Regions from separate parts of the Halomonas chromatireducens genome, predicted to be linked through region 1. Evidence: predicted binding sites of a transcription regulator. Region 1 holds the regulator's gene; each other region holds the start of a gene.
The links. The regulator sigma-54, encoded in region 1, starts transcription at its own class of promoters, with help from an activator protein. The targets are predictions, from matches to a motif close to TGGCACNNNNNTTGCTNT.
Positions count from the first base shown of each region.

Region 2: the regulator sigma-54 is predicted to act here: its motif matches at 3,631-3,648, upstream of LOKO_RS17395 (P-II family nitrogen regulator).
Region 3: the regulator sigma-54 is predicted to act here: its motif matches at 2,311-2,328, upstream of LOKO_RS17480 (amino acid ABC transporter substrate-binding protein).

Region 1 covers NZ_CP014226.1:1,215,081-1,220,001, forward strand. Annotated here, with positions in the region: gene rapZ (RNase adapter RapZ) at 1-663, opposite strand, end outside; gene ptsN (PTS IIA-like nitrogen regulatory protein PtsN) at 703-1,179, opposite strand; gene hpf (ribosome hibernation-promoting factor, HPF/YfiA family) at 1,185-1,493, opposite strand; gene LOKO_RS05690 (RNA polymerase factor sigma-54) at 1,603-3,021, opposite strand; gene lptB (LPS export ABC transporter ATP-binding protein) at 3,180-3,905, opposite strand; gene lptA (lipopolysaccharide transport periplasmic protein LptA) at 3,913-4,440, opposite strand; gene lptC (LPS export ABC transporter periplasmic protein LptC) at 4,437-4,921, opposite strand, start outside.
Region 2 covers NZ_CP014226.1:3,751,147-3,756,067, forward strand. Annotated here, with positions in the region: gene LOKO_RS17375 (alpha/beta hydrolase) at 1-967, shown strand, start outside; gene LOKO_RS17380 (hypothetical protein) at 964-1,461, shown strand; gene LOKO_RS17385 (YifB family Mg chelatase-like AAA ATPase) at 1,492-2,997, opposite strand; gene LOKO_RS17390 (accessory factor UbiK family protein) at 3,070-3,423, opposite strand; gene LOKO_RS17395 (P-II family nitrogen regulator) at 3,709-4,047, shown strand; gene LOKO_RS17400 (ammonium transporter) at 4,102-4,921, shown strand, end outside.
Region 3 covers NZ_CP014226.1:3,770,161-3,775,081, reverse strand. Annotated here, with positions in the region: gene ahpF (alkyl hydroperoxide reductase subunit F) at 1-951, shown strand, start outside; gene LOKO_RS17485 (amino acid ABC transporter substrate-binding protein) at 1,172-2,179, shown strand; gene LOKO_RS17480 (amino acid ABC transporter substrate-binding protein) at 2,391-3,419, shown strand; gene LOKO_RS17475 (amino acid ABC transporter permease) at 3,534-4,724, shown strand; gene LOKO_RS17470 (amino acid ABC transporter permease) at 4,734-4,921, shown strand, end outside.

The sequences.
Region 1 (4,921 bases):
CCCCACCAGCGGATACTGCTCCAGGAACTCAACGATGCTGGGCTCGCGGCCGGTGGCAGAACGCAGCCGCGGGTCCCAGTAGGGGTTTGGCAGGCAGCGGGCATCAAAGACGATATCCGCATCAAGGGGCACCCCTCCCTTGAAGCCGAAGGACTCGACGGTAAGCGTCAACTGATCGGGCCGATGGCTGGCAACCTGGTCGGTGATGCGGCCTCGCAGGTCATGGACCGAAAGCCGGGAGGTGTCGATGATCAGGTCGGCCAGGTTGCGAATGTCGCTCAGGGTGGCGTCTTCCGACTCGATTGCCTCTCCCAGCGTCATGTCGCTGCCACGTGTCATCGGATGGCGTCGCCGTGTGGCCGAGTATCGCTCGATCAGAATTCTTGCATCTGTGGTGAGGTAGATGACCTGGCAATCGATCTTGCGGGCGCGCAGCTCCTCGAGCAGACGGGGGAAGCGCTCCAGGGCATGGGGGAGGTTGCGTGAGTCGATGCTGACAGCAATGGAGGATTGGCCGGACGGTCCGCTGGGCAGTTCTTCTACCAGCGATCCCAGCAGCATCGCTGGAAAGTTGTCGATGGCGTAGTAGCCCAAGTCTTCGAGCGCCTGCAGTGCGATCGACTTGCCGGAGCCGGAACGGCCACTGATGATCACGAGCTGCATGCGGGTCTCCTGGTTGGCTGGCCGGGCGGCCCGGGAAGGTCAGAGCGGCGTCGGCGTCTGTCGTCGAATGGCTTCAATGAGCCGCTCGTGGAGCTCACGTTGGCTGTTGCTCTTGCGCAGTGCCACTCGAGTGTCGACATCGTTCATGATGCTGGCCACCTGGCTGAGTAGCGCCAGATGTGTATCGTCCGCCTCTTCCGGGACCAGCAGTACGAAGACCAGGTCGACCGGCTCGCCGTCGATGGCGTCGAAATCGATAGGCTCCGCCAGCTGGAGGAAGGCCGCGACCGGACTGTGACAGTGGGGGCTCCTGGCGTGAGGAATGGCCACCCCATTGCCGATGCCCGTGCTACCGAGGCGTTCTCTGCCGATCAGGCGGGCAAAGACTTCCTGGCTGTCGAGGCTCGGCGTGTTCTGTGCGATGAAGGTGCTGAAGAATTCCAGCACCCGTTTCTTGCTGCCACCGGGGACGCCGAACAAGGCGCGCTCCGGCGGCAGAATGGTTTCCAGTGTCATGGCAATCAGCGAATGCCGGCGCCCTGGGCGCGGGCCTGGGCTTTTTCCTTGTGTTTGACCAGTTGACGGTCGAGCTTGTCGGTCAGTGCGTCAATAGCGGCGTACATGTCGGGATCGGTGGCCTCGGCATGAAGGTCGGCGCCGGCAGCATGCAGGGTGCAGGCGGCCAGTTGACGCTCCTTCTCTACCGAAAGCGTGACCTGGACGTTGGTGATGTTGTCGTAGTGGCGCTGCACGCGGGTCAGTTTTTCGCTGACGTAGTCACGCAGGGCATCGGTCAGTTCCACATGGTGGCCGGTAATATTGACTTGCATGACAGGCTCCTTCGTCCTTCGGGTGGTGCCTCGATTGTAACCCTTTTTGAGGCCCTGCAAACCCCTCCCTTTCCGGTTTCCTGCGAAGGGTCAAGAGAGCGGGCTGGGGTCAGCGAAATCGCTTGCGCTCGCTTGAGGAGGGTATGCCCAACGCTTCCCGGTACTTGGCGACGGTTCGCCGCGCAACGCGGATGCCGTCCTCGGCCAGCAGATCGACCAGGCGACTGTCCGACAGCGGCTTGCGGGGCGGCTCGTCCTGTACTAGCTTGCGGATCCGGGCACGGATCGCGGTGCTGGAATAGGCGTCGCCTTCGCCTTCTCCGCCGCCGACATGGCTGGAGAAGAAGAACTTGAGTTCGAACACGCCGCGCGGCGTGTGGATGAATTTCTGGGTCGTTACGCGAGAGATGGTCGACTCATGCATATCCACGGCCTGGGCAATATCAGCCAGTATCAGTGGCCGCATGGCCTCCTCCCCCTGCTCGAGAAAGTCGAGCTGGCGGGCCATGATCTCGCGGCCGACCCGCAGCAGGGTGTCGTTCCGGCTGGCCAGGCTCTTCATCAGCCAGCGCGCCTCCTGAAGGTGATCCTTGAGAAACTGGTTGTCCTGGCTCTTGTCGGCGCGCCTTACCAGGGCCACGTAATCGGGCTGGATGCGCAGTCTTGGCAGGGCGTCGGCGTTGAGCTCGACACGCCAGCCGCGCTCGTCATGGTGAGCGAGCAGGTCGGGGGTGATGTAATTGCCACTCACCTCGGCGAACTCGCTGCCCGGGCGCGGGTCCAGCGAGCGAATCAGACCGATCACCTCCTCCAGGGCCTCATCGTCCAGCCCCAGGCGGCGCTTGAGCAGTCGGCGATCGTCGCTGGCCAGGGCTTCGAGGAACTGGCGGACGAGGCGCCTGGCCTGGGGGAGCAGCGGGGTGTCGTCGGGTAGTGCCGCGAGCTGCAGCATCAGGCATTCACGCAGGTCCCGGGCAAAGACACCGGTAGGTTCGAATTGCTGCAGACGCAGCAGCACCTGCTCGACCTCCCGGGTTGGCAGGCCCTCGAGGCCCTGCTGGCGGAGCCCGTCGCGAATCTCTTCCAGCGGCTGCGCCAGGTAGCCGGTGCCGTCCACGGCATCGATCAGGCTCTCGGCGATCTGGCGCTGGCGCTCGCTGAGATCGGTCATCGCGAGCTGCCAGATCAGGTGGCTGGCCAGGCTCTGCCCGGCGGCCTGGCGTTCAAAATCAGGTCCTTCGCCGCTGCCCGAGCTGGCGCCATGGTCGGGGTAGGTGTCAGACCAGTCGCTGTCGGTGGAAAGTTCAGAGGGAATTTCGCTGGCCCAATCGTCGTCTTGGACCGCTTCGGCGGTCTGTTCGCCGAAGCCGTCGTCGAGTTCCAGCATGGGGTTGGTTTCCAGCGCCTGCTGGATCTCCTGACGCAGATCGAGCGTCGAGAGCTGCAGCAGCGCAATCGCCTGCTGCAGTTGGGGCGTCATGGTCAGCTGAGTGCCGACACGGAGTTGCAAGGATGCTTTCATGGCCATGAGAATAGGGGGCTCATCTGCCGAAAAAAACCACCCTAGCCCCCAATGGTTCGACTTGCAAGTGTTTTGAGTGCAATAAGCATGCCATCCGCAATTTCCGTGCCGAATATGCATGTTTATATTGACAGCAGGCAGTTGTGTTGATCGAGTCGCCAGGTTTAGAGACGGAAGTCCTCGCCGAGATAGACCTCACGCACCCTGCGGTTGGCGAGAATGGCATTGGCATCACCTTCCGCAATGATCTGCCCGTCTCCGACGATGTAGGCGGTATTGCAGATATCCAATGTCTCGCGCACGTTGTGGTCGGTGATCAGGACGCCGATATCACGCGCCTTGAGCTGACGGATGATGCCTTTGATTTCACCAACGGAAATAGGATCCACGCCAGCGAAAGGCTCATCGAGCAGGATGAAGGCCGGCTCGGTGGCCAGCGCCCTGGCGATCTCCACCCGTCGCCGTTCGCCGCCAGACAGGCTCATGCCGAGATTGTTGCGGATATGGGTAACATGAAAGTCTTCCAGCAGCTCTTCCAAGCGCGCATGACGGCCTCGTCGGTCCAGGTCCTTGCGCGTCTCGAGAATGGCCATGATGTTATCCGCCACCGAGAGCTTGCGAAAGATCGAGGCTTCCTGGGGAAGGTAGCCAATGCCGGCGCGGGCACGCTCATGCATGGCCGACCCGCTCAGGTCCAGGTCGTCGATATGCACTTCACCGGCGTCGGCGCGGACCAGGCCAACGATCATGTAGAACGAAGTGGTCTTGCCGGCACCGTTGGGGCCGAGAAGGCCGACGATGCTGCCCTGCTCGATGGAGAGGCTGATGTCGTGTACCACACGGCGACGCTTGTAGCTCTTGGCCAGGTGAGTGGCTCTCAGGGTCTTCATTACCACGTCAGCGCTCCGGTTGCAGGGTCATGCGAATCCGCTGGCGCCCTTCGACACCTTCGCTCTCGGCACGAGCCTGAACCACGCGGCGATCGAGGAAGTACTCCAGATAGCCGCCATCGAAGGTATCGCCCCGCTGATGCAGCTCGGCCCTGTCGATCAGTTCGACGCGGCGCTCGGCGACATGATAGATGATGGTTCGCCCCCAGCCACGCACCACGGGTTCGTCCGGGTCGGGCTGCTGCTCGATATAGGCGCGCTCGCCGGTGGCGATGGCGCGAGTCAGTTCGCCAGCCTGGTTGCGGCGGATCTCGACCCGGTTGCCGGTCAGTTGCATGGTCCCCCGGCGAATGTCCACGTCACCGGTATAGACGGCGGTGCCGGCGGTGTCGTCGAGATCGAGCTGGTCGGCCTCGACTTCGATGGGTTGGTCGGCGTCTCGCTGCTGGGCCAGGGCCGGGCCGCTTCCCCACGCCATGCCAACCAGCGCCAGGGCGATTAGCATGCGGGCGGTTGGGAACTTGAATTGCTTCATGGCGTGACATCCTCTGGTTCGATGGCTTCGGCCTGGCCCTGCTGGGCGCGCTCCGGGGGGTGGTGGCCGCGAACATTGTCGGTCAAACGTGACCGGTTGTCATGGATCCAGGCATCGAAGCGGTCGCCGCGCATGTGTTGGGGGGGCTGCTGGAGCAGTGCCGGGGTGTCGCTCCAGGCGTGCCCGACATTGGCGTCGAAGTGCAATATTTCTGTGTCGAGCTGCCAGCGCTCCTCGGGGGCGAACAGTCGGGCGTTGCCGGTCAGTGTCAGTGGATTGCCCCCGGGGCCAAGTCGCCCTTCGTCGCCGCTGGCAATCCAGCGCCTACCCTCTCGATCGATCAAGTGGGCCACCGGGGTTACCGCTCGGGTGACATCATCGTGAGGAGTATGCACCAGGCGCGGGCTGTCCAGGCGCTGGTGGGCACGGCCCTGGGCGTCGAATCGCGTCAGCCTGGCTTCTTCGAGGTAGTAGTCAGGTT
Region 2 (4,921 bases), 1.4 Mb from region 1:
CACCCCACTGCAGGCCCTGGGGCCCATCGCCCCCTTCGGCTCGGATGCCGGAGAGCCGCTGGCCGACTACCTCGACTATTATGGGCTGTCACCCTTGCTGACCGAGCACGTGGGTCTCTATGTCGGGTATCTGGAGACGGAGCGCTATCAGCTCTGGACCCAGGTCTGGAGCCCTCGCCAGGCGATAGGCACCGCCTTCGTGGTTCACGGTTACTTCGATCATCTGGGCCTGTACCGCCACCTGCTGGAGCGCCTGCTGGAGCGCGGCTGGCGCGTGGTGCTCTGGGACCTGCCGGGCCACGGCCTCTCCAGTGGGCGACGCGCCTGCATCGACGATTTCGACCACTATGGGGAGTGCCTGCGCGCCCTGCAGGATCAATTGAGCGACCGTGGCCTTGCACCAAAACCGTGGCTTGGGGTGGGCCAGAGCACCGGCGCGGCAATCCTCGCCACCGATGCCCTCAGCCGACCCGATGATGGGCACTGGTCCGGCCTGGTTCTGCTGGCGCCACTGGTACGCCCTTCTGGCTGGTCCCAGTCGAGCTGGCTGCATCTGCTGGTCGGCCCCTTCGTGCGCACACTGCCCCGGCGGTTCCGGGAAAACTCCACCGATAGCGAGTTCGCCGCCTTCCTGCGTGAGCAGGACCCGCTGCAGCCCGAGCACCTGTCGATGATCTGGGTCAGCGCCATGCGCCGCTGGATGCCGCAGATGCTGGCGCTTCCCCCCAGCCAGCTACCAACCCTGATCCTACAGGGAGAGCAGGACCTGACCGTAGATTGGGAGTGGAATCTTTCGGTGCTGGAGCGCAAGTTTCCCAATGCGCAAATTCATCGCCACCCGGAAGCGCGTCATCATCTGGTCAATGAAGCGGAGGCCATCCGCCATACGCTGTTCGCGGCCCTGGACGACTTCATCGTCGATCTCGAGCTTCCCTCCCAGATTGCCGACGAGCCTTTGCCCCGATGACGAAATTCAGTCCGATACTGAAATACACCACGCTGCTAGTGACGGCCCTGTTACTGGCGGGCTGCGCCACCCAGCCTCCCGAGCCCGACCCGATTCGCCGAGCCCTGCAGAACCTGAGCGACCGTGCCGCCGTTCGCCTGATGAACGTGGCCGAAATACAGCCCCCCCAGGAGCAGGTGCTGCTGCTCGATACGCCTTCGGTGGATACCAGTCTGAGCATCGCCTCCGAACGCTTTCTGGAAAATCTCACCCGGGCCATGCTGCGGATTTCGGATGGCCCGCAGGTGCTGGACTGGCGCCCCGCCATGGCCGGCGACAGCGGCGATCATCAGTGGCGCCTGGAGAGCCGGCTGGAAGCCACTGCGCCGCGCCTGCAGCTCTCCGACCGCGAACTGCTGCCCTACCGTCTTACCCTGTCGCTCTATCGCCCCGATGCCGACAGCGCGCTGTGGGAGACCGAGATCGAGGGCGCCTTCGATGCCACGGCGCTATAGGCCTCAGCGCAGTAGCGTGTAAACAGCCTCTTAGCCCTGGCGCTGACGATCCAGCTGGCGATAACCGATCGCCTCCATCAGCTCGCCGCGCTCCGGCTGCGGTTTGCCGGTAAGGTCGGCCAGGGTCAGCGCCACCCGCAGCACTCGATGATAGGCCCGAGCGGAGAGCCGCAGCCGCTCGAGCACCCCGGCCAGCCAGGCACGATCCGCCGTCGACAGGGCGCAGGCCGCCTCCAGCTCCCGGCTTCCCAGATAGGCATTGAGCGCCTCCCGGGCATACTGGCGCTCGCGGGCCGCCATGACTCGCTCACGCACCTCCGCCGAGCTTTCCCCCGTCTCGCGGGAGGTCAGCTGTTCCGGCGGCAGCGCCGGCACCTCCACCTGCAGGTCGATTCGATCCAGCAGCGGCCCCGAGAGTCGCGACTGGTAGCGCTGGATCTGAGCGGCGGTACACTGGCAGGCCTGGCGGGGGTCCCCCAGGTGGCCACAGGGACACGGATTCATTGCCGCCACCAGTTGAAATCTAGCGGGAAAGCGTCTTTCGTGGTTGGCCCGGGCGATATGGATCTGTCCAGACTCCATGGGCTCGCGCATCACCTCGAGGACATGGCGGCTGAACTCGGGCAGCTCATCGAGAAACAACACCCCCTGGTGGGCCAGGGATATTTCACCGGGACGCGGCCAGGAGCCGCCGCCCACCAGGGCCACGGCGCTGGCGGTATGGTGGGGCGCACGAAAGGGGCGACGCCCCCACTGCTCCGACAGCGGCAGGCCACAGACCGACCGGACGGCGGCCACTTCCAGGGCCTCCTCCTCGGTCAATGGCGGCAGGATGCCCGGCAGGCGGCTCGCCAACATGGTCTTGCCGGTGCCTGGCGGGCCCGAGAAAAGCAGGTTGTGGCCTCCCGCGGCGGCGATTTCCAGCGCCCGGCGCGCCTGGTGCTGACCCCGCACCTCGGCCAGATCCCCCTCGATGACCGGAGATAACGGCGGTGCTTCCAACTGGTGCGCCGCGATCGGTGTCTGGCCCAGCAAATGGGCGACCACCTCCAGCAGGTGGTCGGCGGGGAGCACCTGAAGGTCCCCGGCCAGGGCGGCCTCATCGGCACACTCCCGCGGCACGATCAGCTTCCGCCCCGCCCTGCGCGCGGCCAGGGCCAGCGGCAGCACGCCGCTGATCGGGCGCAGCCGACCGTCCAGCGCCAGTTCACCGACACTTTCGATACCCTCGAGGGCATCGCCGGGCAGTTGGCCGGAGGCCATCAGGATGCCCAGAGCGATGGGCAGGTCGAAGCGCCCGCCGACCTTGGGCAGGTCGGCGGGCGCCAGGTTGAGCACGATACGACGAGTATTGGGGAAGTCGAAGCCGGCGTTGGTGAGGGCGCTGCGCACCCGTTCGCGACTCTCCTTGACCGCAGTCTCCGGCAGGCCGACCAGGGTCATGCCCGGCAGGCCGTTGGCCAGATGTACCTCGACGAGAACCTCGGGGGCCTCCAGCCCCAGTCCGGCCCGGGTGGCAACGATTGCCAGCATCATGCGGTCCCTCGCAGTCAGTGTGCTTGATCACTATAGATTAGCACCGCTGCATAAAGACCGCCGAGCGGCCCGTCAACGCCCGGCTTCGCCGCCGCCAGCGTCTTCCTCGGGATGGCCGTCGTCGACTTTCGGTGCCTTGCCGGCTGTTGTTGCCTCGCCTGATGTGGTCACCTCGTCTTGGCGAGATGCCAGCGCCGCCTCGAGTGCGCTTACCTGTTGCTCCAGCGCTTCCACGCGAATGCGGGTGCGCTGCATGACGTCCATGAGGATGTCGAAGTCCTCTCGGGACACCAGATCCAGGCGATCGAAGGCACCGCGCACGACCTGCTGCACCCCCTTGTGGATCTCCTCCGGTGCCTGTGAGGCACCCTGCAGTCGCTCGCCCAGCTGCTGGGCCAGCCGGCTGATGGGATCTTGACTCGCCATGGTTCTCTCTCCAACGCATTGAGTTTGTCTACAGGATACGCAACGGCCTTGACTCGCGCATTCTCCTTTGCCGCCCCATTGCGAAGCACCTGCACCATTGCCGGGCATCATTGTGGTGCAGGGCGCTTCGCATAGGCCGTCAGCGGCGAGGAATGCAACGGAAAAACATATTGTAACAATATGAAATTAATCAGCTTTATAACAAACCGGCACGCATATCGCTTGGCAAGCGTAACTCATCCGACGGCAGAGCGCCGTCGTGCCATCCAAGCCGGGAGATTCGAGATGAAGCTCATTACCGCCATCATAAAGCCATTCAAACTGGACGACGTCCGCGAGGCGCTGGCCGACAACGGCGTCCAGGGCATCACCGTGACCGAAGTGAAGGGGTTTGGTCGCCAGAAGGGGCATACCGAGCTCTACCGCGGTGCCGAGTACGTGGTCGACTTCCTGCCCAAGGTAAAGGTCGAGGTCGCCGTGGATGATGCGCGCCTGGAAGGCGTACTGGAGGCCATCTGCAACGCTGCCAACAGCGGCAAGATCGGCGACGGCAAGGTCTTTGTCACGCCCCTGGAGGATGTCATCCGCATCCGTACCGGCGAACGCGGCGCCGACGCCGTCTGATAACGACACCGCTTGCAATGACAAGCTGTTTTCAAGGGCTCTGGAGAGATTCCAATGACTGAACTGGCAGAGTTGAGTTACGCGCTCGACACCTTCTACTTCCTGATCTGTGGCGTGCTCGTGATGTGGATGGCCGCGGGCTTCTCGATGCTCGAGGCCGGCCTGGTGCGCTCCAAGAACACCGCCGAGATCCTGACCAAGAACATCGCGCTGTTCGCCATCGCCTGCACCATGTACCTGCTGGTGGGCTATAGCATCATGTACTCGGGCAATGAAGGCGGCATCCTGCCCAACCTCGGCTTCCTGATCGGCGGCGAGAACAGCGTGGCGGCCGTCACCGCCGGGGGCGACGATGCACCCTACTATTCGATGCGCGCCGACTTCTTCTTCCAGGTGGTGTTCGTGGCAACCGCCATGTCCATCGTCTCCGGCGCCGTCGCCGAACGCATGAAGCTGTGGGCCTTCCTCGCCTTCGCCGTGGTGATGACCGGCGTCATCTACCCGGTCTCGGGCTACTGGACCTGGGGCGAAGGCTGGCTGGACGCCATGGGCTTCTCCGACTTCGCCGGCTCCGGCATCGTGCATCTGGCCGGTGCCGCCGCGGCCCTGGCCGGGGTGCTGGTTCTCGGTCCTCGCAAGGGCAAGTACGGCAAGGACGGCAGCATCCACGCCATCCCCGGTGCCAACCTTCCGCTGGCCACACTGGGTACCTTCATCCTGTGGATGGGCTGGTTCGGCTTCAACGGCGGCTCGGAGCTGAAGCTCTCGGACGTGGTCTCTGCCAACAACGTGGCCCAGGTTCTGGTCAACACCAATGCCGCCGCTGCCGGTGGGGTGATCACTGCCCTGATCCTCGCCAAGGTGTGGTTCCGCA
Region 3 (4,921 bases), 1.4 Mb from region 1:
GCGGCCAAGCTCAACGAGAAGCCGTCCTACGAGGTGCTGATGGTCGGCGGCGGCCCGGCCGGTGCCGCGGCGGCCATCTATGCCGCGCGCAAGGGCATCCGCACGGGGGTTGCCACCGAGCGCTTTGGCGGCCAGGTCCTCGACACCATGGCCATCGAGAACTTCATCTCCGTCTCGGAGACCAACGGCCCCAAGCTGGCAGCCGCGCTGGAGGAGCACGTCAAGCAGTACGATGTGGATATCATGCCGCTGCAGCGGGCCGTCAAGCTGGTGCCGGCCACACAGCCCGGCGGCGAGCATGAGGTGGTGTTCGAGTCGGGCGCGTCGCTCAAGAGCCGCTCGCTGATCCTCGCGACCGGTGCCCGCTGGCGTGAGATGGGCGTGCCCGGCGAGGACGAGTACCGCAACAAGGGTGTGGCCTACTGCCCTCACTGCGATGGGCCGCTGTTCAAGGGCAAGCGCGTGGCGGTGATCGGGGGTGGCAACTCCGGCGTCGAGGCCGCCATCGACCTGGCCGGCCTGGTCGAGCATGTCACCTTGATCGAGTTCATGGACGAGCTGCGTGCCGATGCGGTGCTGCAGAAGAAGCTTGCCAGCCTGGCCAACGTGGAGGTGATCAAGGGAGCCAGGACCACCGAGGTCAACGGTGACGGCAAGCGGGTCAACGGCCTCACCTACGAGGAGCGGTCAAGCGGCGAGCTGCGTCGACTCGACCTGGAGGGCATCTTCGTGCAGATCGGCCTGGTGCCCAACACCGAGTGGCTGACCGATTCGTCGATCGAGCTTTCCCCGCGTGGCGAGATCGTCGTCGACGATCATGGCATGACCTCGGTGCCGGGTATCTTCGCCGCCGGCGACGTCACCACGGTGCCCTACAAGCAGATCGTCATCGCCATGGGCGAAGGTTCCAAGGCGGCACTGGGTGCCTTCGACTACCTGATTCGTCTCTGACGGCGAGCTTGCCGAGCCGTTCGGCGCAAGCTGTTCCGTATCGCCCCGCAGGCCCAGCCTGCGGGGCGATTGCGTATGCCGGCAGGTCAAATTCGCGTTCGTCCCAATGAGCGGGTGAAAGTGGTGGGTATATGGGCTAATGGTAATACGGGAGGCATCTCCACCGGCCCCCGCATGACCCACCATGGCAAGGATGAACCGCATGAACGACAACAACACGATGGCTCGGCTGATGCCGATGATACTGGTGACCCTTGGCGCCACTGGATTGGCACAGGCCAGCACTCTGGAAGACGTGCGCGACCAGGGCCATGTGCGCTGTGGCGTCAACGCCGCCCAGCCGGGCTTCTCGGCGCTGGATGACGAGGATACCTATCGCGGGCTGGATACCGATGTCTGTCGCGCCATTGCCGCCGCGGTGCTGGGCGATGCCGAGAGCGTGCGCTTCGTGCCGCTGGATTCCGTGGAGCGCTTCACGGCAATCCAGTCGGGAGAGGTCGATGTACTGTCGCGCACCACGACCTGGACCTCGAGCCGGGACACCACGATGGGCGTCAACTTCACCGGGGTCAGCTACTACGACGGCCAGGCCTTCATGGTGGCAAGCGACCTGGGTATCAACAGCGCACTGGAGCTGGACGGAGCCGATATCTGCACTCAGAGCGGTACCACCAGCGAGCTCAACCTGGCGGACTTCTTCCGCGTCAATGACATGAGCTACAACCCCATCGTGTTCGACTCCCCCGAACAGGCGATTGCCGGTTTCGAAGCGGGGCGCTGCGACGTGCTCAGCTCCGACGCCTCTCAGCTCTACTCCCAGCGCATGCAGTTGCCCGATCCCGACAGCGCCATGGTACTGGCGGACATCATCTCCAAGGAGCCACTGGGCCCGGCGGTCCGTCAGGGCGACGACCAGTGGTTCAATATCGTCAAGTGGTCGCTGTTCGCCATGATCAACGCCGAGGAGATGGGCATTACCCAGGCCAACGTCGAGGAGATGCTCGATTCCGAGGATCCCGATATCGCGCGTCTGCTGGGGCGCGATGGCAACTACGGCGAAGGCATGGGGCTCGAGGCCGACTGGGCTTATCAGATCATTAGCCAGGTGGGTAACTACGGCGAGATGTTCGACCGCACCGTCGGCGCTGGTTCCGAATTCAAGATCGCCCGCGGCCTCAATGCGCTGTGGACGGAAGGCGGTATCCAGTACGCACCGCCGGTGCGTTGAAGGCAACTGCACGATCTTTGTGCACTGGAGGGTGACCGGCGGGCTGGTTGCCCCTTGGTAGGTCAAGGCGTTGGTCGTATTCACTGCCTGGGGAGCGTTGAATAAACGGTATGCCTACAACGGTGCGTTTGTGGAATGATCCTTGCTATGGTCACTCCACATGCCTTGCGCATGGACCTTCTATCCCTAATACGAAGCGAGATATCGACATATGTTGAACAAGAAAAACAAACTGGTCCTGCTGGCCACAGCCGGCGCGATGGTGCTTGGTGCCAATTCCGTGGCACAGGCTTCTACCCTGGATGACACCAAGAACCGCGGTGCCGTTCAGTGCGGCGTGAGTGACGGCCTGCCGGGCTTCTCCGCGCCGGACGACCAGGGCGAGTGGCAGGGGCTCGACGTCGACGTCTGCCGTGCCGTGGCCGCCGCCGTCTTCGGCGACGCCGAGGCGGTGCGCTATATTTCACTGAATGCCGTCGAGCGCTTCACCGCGCTGCAGTCCGGCGAAGTGGATCTGCTCTCGCGCAACACCACCTGGACCACCACCCGCGACACCACTCTGGGCCTGAACTTCGCCGGCGTGAATTTCTACGACGGCATCGGCTTCATGGTGAATACCGACCTGGGCGTCTCCAGCTCCACTGAGCTCGACGGCGCGGCGGTCTGCGTGCAGTCCGGCACCACCACCGAGCTGAACGTAGCCGACTACTTCCGTGCCAACGGCATGACATTCGACCCCATCGTCTTCGATACCTCCGAGCAGACCGTGGGTGGCTACGAGGCCGGTCGTTGCGACGTGCTGACCTCCGATACCTCCCAGCTGGCGGCGCTGCGCATCCAGCTCTCCGACCCCGACGGCTCGGTGATCCTGCCGGAAGTCATTTCCAAGGAGCCGCTGGGCCCGGTCGTTCGCCAGGGTGACGACCAGTGGTTCAACATCGTCAAGTGGTCGCTGTTCGCCATGCTCAACGCCGAGGAAATGGGCATCACCAGCGACAACGTCGACGAAATGCTCGCCTCCGAGGATCCGGACATCGCTCGCCTGCTGGGTGAGGACGGCAACTATGGCCAGGGCATGGGCCTTGAAGCCAACTGGGCCTATAACATCATCAGCCAGGTGGGTAACTACGGCGAAAGCTACGAGCGCAATGTGGGCATGGACTCCCCGCTGCAGATCGAGCGCGGCATCAATGCCCTGTGGACCCAGGGTGGCATTCAGTACGCACCGCCGATCCGCTGATCGAACCGTCCGGGGCGTCGCTTGATGGCGCCTCGAGCCTTGTTATGCCCCGGCCCGGACATTCCGGGCCGGGGCTTGATACCTGCTTGACGGATCCAGGCGGAGAGTCTCTTCATGTCCGTTCGACCACAGGCCCATCCAGTGGGCCCAAAACCGCCTTTCTGGCGTGATCGCGCCAAGCGCGCACTGATCTTCCAGGTATTGCTGATTGCCGCAGTGGCAGCCTTCCTGCTCTATATCATCGGTAATACCCAGGCCAACCTGGCCGCTCGCGGCATCACGACCGGCTTCGGCTTCCTGTCCAATACGGCCGGCTTCGGCATCGTCCAGAGCCTGATCGACTACTCCTCCCAGAGCACCTACGGCCGTACCTTCGTGGTAGGACTGCTCAACACCCTGCTGGTGTCGGCGCTGGGGGTAGTGGCGGCCACGATCATCGGCTTCACCGTGGGCATCGCCCGGCTTTCGCCCAACTGGCTGATTGCCCGCCTGGCCAACGCCTATATCGAGATATTCCGCAACATACCGCTGCTGCTGCAAATCTTCTTCTGGTACTTCGCCGTGCTGCGGACCATGCCGAGTGCCCGCGACAGCCTGTCGCTGGGCGAGGTGGTCTTCCTCAACGTGCGTGGTCTCTACCTCCCCGAGCCGCTGTTCGAATCCGGTTTCGGACTGATTCCCCTGACCCTGGGCATTGCCGTGGCAGCGAGCATCGCCCTGGTGGTGTGGAACAAGCGCCGCCACGAGACCACGGGCAAGCGCTTCCCGGCGGGCTGGATCTCGCTGGGGCTGATACTCGGCCTGCCGCTGATGGTACTGGTCGCCACCGGCGTGCCGGTGACCTGGGATGTGCCGCAATTGACCGGCTTCAATTTCCGCGGTGGCATCACGATCATTCCCGAGTTCCTGGCCCTGTGGCTGGCCCTGTCGATCTATACCGCGTCTTTCATCGCCGAGATCGTGCGCTCGGGCATCCAGGCAATCTCCCATGGCCAGACCGAGGCCGCCCAGGCGCTCAGCCTGCCGCGCAACCTTGTGTTGCGCCTGGTAGTGGTGCCGCAGGCCATGCGGGTCATCATTCCACCGCTGACCAGCCAGTACCTCAACCTGATCAAGAACTCCTCGCTTGCCACTGCCATCGGCTATCCGGACCTGGTCTCGGTATTCGCCGGGACCACGCTCAATCAGACGGGGCAGGCGATCGAGGTCATCGCCATGACCATGGCGGTCTACCTGACCATCAGCCTGCTGGTGTCGATGTTCATGAACTGGTTCAACGCCCGCGTGGCGCTGGTGGAACGCTAGGAGAGCGCCATGACAATTCAAGAAAAGATGATCGAGGCGCGCCCCGCACCCAGGAGCACCGTTGGCCCGGTGGCCTGGCTACGTGCCAACCTCTTCAGCGGGCCGGTGAACACGGTCTTTACCCTGCTGGGGTTTTACCTGCTCTACATCCTGCTGACGCCGACGATCCAGTGGGCCTTCATCAACGCTGACTGGAT